DNA from 2 places in the Paenibacillus sp. LjRoot56 genome. Region 2 is predicted to be linked to the other one. Evidence: a T-box and tRNA genes for the amino acid it is inferred to sense, from the RefSeq annotation. Region 2 holds a T-box; the other holds one or more tRNA genes.
What was found. A T-box is a leader RNA that pairs with one kind of tRNA and senses whether it is charged. The one in region 2 lies ahead of ACSQ8O_RS20720 (valine--tRNA ligase), so its partner is inferred to be a tRNA-Val.

Region 1: it encodes a tRNA-Val, which carries the amino acid that the T-box ahead of ACSQ8O_RS20720 (valine--tRNA ligase) is inferred to sense. The anticodon was not compared.

Annotation. Positions count from the first base shown of each region.
Region 1 covers NZ_CAXURV020000002.1:1,119,904-1,122,370, reverse strand. The annotation lists gene ACSQ8O_RS17400 (alpha/beta-type small acid-soluble spore protein) at 106-318, shown strand; gene ACSQ8O_RS17395 (hypothetical protein) at 520-810, shown strand; gene ACSQ8O_RS17390 (hypothetical protein) at 857-1,051, opposite strand; tRNA gene ACSQ8O_RS17385 (tRNA-Val) at 1,304-1,376, shown strand; gene ACSQ8O_RS17380 (methyl-accepting chemotaxis protein) at 1,520-2,467, opposite strand, start outside.
Region 2 covers NZ_CAXURV020000003.1:384,473-386,939, forward strand. The annotation lists gene ACSQ8O_RS20720 (valine--tRNA ligase) at 1-1,145, opposite strand, end outside; T-box leader at 1,201-1,460, opposite strand; gene ACSQ8O_RS20725 (LysM peptidoglycan-binding domain-containing protein) at 1,648-2,467, opposite strand, start outside.

The DNA of each region.
Region 1 (2,467 bases), on a different contig from region 2:
TTGATTTTATATACTAATAAAATTATTTTTTTTTTGAATTCAGCGAATAAATATTCTGAACATTCAAATAATACTGGTGTACCAATAAAAAGGAGATGATTTTGAATGGCTAACAGATCAAACACTTTAGTCGTACAAGAAGCAAAGGCAGCACTTGATCAAATGAAGTATGAAGTCGCTCAGGAAATTGGTGTCCCTCTCTCCCCATCTGGTTACAATGGTAATTTGGCAACACGTGATGCTGGCTCAATCGGTGGCAACATCACAAAAAGATTAGTGCAAATGGCTGAACAATCTTTAGGCGGCTACAAACGCTAATCCTTTGATGTAGGAGCAAGCTCAAAAAAGACTGAATCACTCGATCCTCCTTAGAGTGACCTTCAGTCTTTTTTCTATTTCCTTGAAATTCCTCCGATTTCCCTTGAATTTTCTCACCAGTTTCCACAAACACCTATAATTAATCCTCTAGCTTTAGTATGATTACCTTGCTCGGATACCCGAAAAAGGAGTGTTGAAACCATGACCACGCAATACGAAATTTTCCGCGATCCTTTCCGCATGTTAATTTTACTGGCCACATTAGTGAGCGAAAAACAAAACGAACCAGCACTGCAATTTGACAAAGTACCTTTTTTCGAAAATGATACCTTTCTTATTCAGCATGACAAGTTTGTGTACAAGAAAAACCTTACAGAAATCACTTGGTTTCAATTTTTAGGAAGAGACATCGCTTGCAGTAAAGACCTCACACGTGAAGAGTATAATAAAATGTTCGTTGATTGCCTTGCGTCCTTATACCACATTGCATAAAAAAAGAAGGAGTAGATCACTTGGATCTGCTCCTTCGGTTATTTCATTACTTCTTCTTCACTTCTTCTACAAAAACGTCACTTGCGTCACGTGTGCTGCCGAGCTCAAGAATCGCATATTTCTTCTCACCGATCATGATCACATCTTCCACTTCAGGTAGCGGATCGCCTAGGTACACCGTACCTAAATACATATTACTACTCTTCAAACGTAAATTCCAACGATGTTGTTGTTTCGTCATAGCTAATCCTCCCAAACTCTAATGTTCTCAAGTTACCATAAATTCACGCAAGATGAAAGCTATATGAAGAAACATCGTTCAAATAGGAAACATTACTTCACTATATTGACCATCTCCAATATTCCGCGATCCAAAAAGAGACGAAAACCATATTCTATCCTACATAAGTTGATCTTTTGGGGCAGAAGTAACACACCCCAACAATTGACAATCTCTCGGGTATTTGGTATATTACTAACTGTATAAATAAACGACTTGTTAGCTCAGCTGGGAGAGCACTATCTTGACAGGGTAGGGGTCAGTGGTTCGAGCCCACTACAGGTCATACACAACAGAAACCCGCGAGGCCTAGTGCTTCGCGGGTTTCTGTTTCAATCACGATGGTCCAACTTACTAGCGCAACCTCTTCCCTTCACATCTCCCGCTACGCAAAAAGAACCCCTCCCAGGGTTCTTCAGCATAAGACTTCTACACCTTAAATCTATCAACCACTTCTTGCAAACCTGTCATCTGATCATGCAGCTCGATCGACTCTTTATGTACACGCTCGAACATTTGTCCCAGCGTCTCCACATTGGCCAAAACTTCCTCGGAGCTGGCTGCTGTTTCCTCGGAACTCGCGGAGGAAAGCTCGATAAAGCCAACAATGATGTTTTTACGGTTATCAACATGCGCCATATCAGCCGAGATACTTTCAATGGATTCATGGATTTGTTGCAAAGAGGAATGAATGAAATCAAATGTATCTGATGTCTGTCCTGCATTCTCTTCTTGCGAGCCCACGATGTGAAGCGACTGCTCCATCGCTGCGGATGTTAGCTGTGCAGAATGCATAACATTCTCAATCAACGTCTGAATATGCTCAGATGCCTCGCCTGCTTGAACGGAAAGTGTTCTCACCTCAGCAGCAACTACGGCGAATCCGCGGCCGTTTTCGCCAGCTCGTGCTGCCTCAATCGAAGCGTTAAGCGCAAGTAAATTCGTTTGTCTCGAGATGCCGTGAATCGTGGAGACCATCTCTTTAATCGCGTCAATATCCTGCATAAGTTTGCTTACGCTGGCCGCTACTTCTTTGGTCACGGTAACGTTATTGCGGATCAACTCGATCATCGCGCGCATCGCTTCAGCGCCACGTTCTTCCTTTTCACGAATAATCGCGCTATTATTCTGTAAAAGTTGAACATGTCCCTTCGTGTCGTCAATCAATTCTGCCAATTCGTGAACACCCTTCAATCCATCCTCTACTACCTCCGCTTGAGTTCCAGCAGCCGTTGCCAATTCATGAATGGTCGTATTAATTTCATATGAGATCGTTTTGGTTTGCTCCATCGAATCTTGAATATGATCGGCATTGCCTTTACTCAGATGTGCAGATTGCTTAACATCCTTGACAATCACATGAATTTTCTCAATAAA
Region 2 (2,467 bases):
TTTTGTGCTTCAATCGCTTGATCAGCGAGCGGCTGCATTTTCACGAACCATTGGGTAGACAAGTAAGGCTCAATTACAGCACCGCTGCGCTCACTATGTCCAACTTGATGAACGTGCTCTTCGATTTTGATTAGAACACCTTGCTCTTTCAAATCAGCAACGATTTGCTTACGGCACTCGAAACGGTCTTGCCCCTGATATGGGCCGGCATTCGCGTTCATCGTTCCCGTTTCGTCCATAACTAGAATTTGCGGCAGATTGTGACGCTTTCCTACTTCGAAATCGTTCGGATCATGCGCAGGCGTAATTTTTACCGCGCCGCTTCCGAATTCTTTTTCAACATAATCGTCTGCAATAATCGGAATTTCACGGTTAACAATCGGTAGCAGCAAAGACTTCCCTATGAGATGCTTATAGCGCTCATCCTTCGGATGAACAGCTACCGCTGTGTCCCCCAGCATCGTCTCAGGACGCGTTGTAGCGACAACGATTGAACCTGATCCGTCTGTTGTTTCATATTTCAAATGGTACAGCGCACCTTGAACTTCCTTGTATTCTACTTCAATATCCGAAAGTGCTGTGCGTGCCGCTGGATCCCAGTTAATAATATAGTTGCCGCGATAAATGAGACCCTTTTCAAACAAGCTTACGAAAACTTCACGAACCGCTTGCGAAAGCCCTTCATCCAATGTGAAGCGTTCACGTGAATAATCAAGCGAGAAGCCCATTTTGGCCCATTGCTCACGAATCGTATCCGCGTATAATTCTTTCCACTCCCAGACCTTCTCTAAGAATTTCTCACGCCCGAGATCATAACGTGTTTGTCCTTGTTCGCGCAGCTTCTGCTCTACACGTGTTTGTGTAGCAATACCAGCATGGTCAGAACCAGGCAGCCACAGCGTGTCAAAGCCCTGCATCCGCTTCGTACGAATAAGAATATCTTGCAGTGTAAAATCTAGTGCATGCCCGATGTGCAGCATCCCTGTTACGTTCGGTGGCGGTATTACAATGGTATAGGTTTCCGCATCAGGACGGTTACCTGCCTTGAAAAATTCATTCTTAATCCAGTAGTCGTACCATTTACGCTCCGCTTCTTTCGGGTCGTACGTGGTAGGCATTTCCGTTTGTAACTTCGTTTCGGTCATAAAAGTACCTCCATATCTGGTTAGTTGTTATAAACACAAAAAAACCTTTCGCCCCAAAAAGGACGAAAGGTATAGCTTCCGTGGTACCACCTTCATTTCATGCGACTTGCCCCAATAGCAAATAACATGACACTTAAACAGATAACGGCTGCGACCGGAAAATGCTAATGCAGGCGAGAAATGAAACTCGGCGATTGCACTCACATTTACTGCTCCAGGGCGACTTCGATCGGATGTATCCTGAGGAACCTCTCAGCGCTGCAGTTCCACTCTCTGAAGGGCGTTCCGACTACTACTCCCTATCTTTGCAATTCCATATGTTGGTTTGAAAATGAGTTACACTATATGATATCGAATTATCGACACATAGTCAATAATTTCGACGCCTATTATAAGGATTATTTTCTAGTATTGGATGAAACGGTGGAATTTATACGAGATCAAACATAAAGAGCCCCCAGCCGCTATCAGCAGCCAGAAGCTCTTGCCTATGTATCATTATTTATTTGGGTAAATAAATAACTTGCCCCACAACAATATCCTGATCGCCTAGACGATTCATCAATTGAAGCTCACGCGTTGTCAGCTGATAGCGCTTCGCGATGGATTCTAAGGTGTCGTCCTTCTGAACGATACATAGTTTGAGCTTCCTGAACTCTTGTGACTCCGATCTGCTCTGAAGGAATAATCGCCGCCACTCTACTGCATCTATCCGCGATTCCGCCTCAAGAGCCGCTTGCGCCTCAGCTTCCGCAAGCCGCTTGTCGGAAAGATACGTGCCTGCCTTAGATAATAGCGATTTGATGCCATACGGGTTAACCTCCACGGCGTCCGTTGCCTTCTTGCCAAAGGCAACTTTCAGTTCCTTTTTTTCCTCCGTAACGACGGTACTATCAGCATGCGGAGTCACTTTCAGCTCGATTTGTTCAAATTCCACACCTACCGTGTCGTCTCCCGAAAAGGATTCAGGCTGAGACGCAACGACGGTTGGTTCTGGTGCAGCTGCAATCAACGTTGGTGTTGGCGTAGGTAAAGGTGTAGGAAGAACAGGTGTTGGTGTTGGTGCTGGTGGTGGTTGAATCACTTGTTGAACTTGTTGAACTGGTTGAACCTGTGGTTCTTGAACAAACGGTGCTGGTGTAGGTTCTGGTGTAGGTGCTGGTGTAGATTCTGATGCGTAAGGCATGATGGGCTCGGAGCGCGGGTACTCAATTTGATGGACAAAAGTAACCTCTTCTTCCTCTCGCCAGCTTTCTTGCGGCACAGAAACCATTTCTACACCTTGCAAGGATAGTACACCAGTTACATTTAGACTTCGTGCC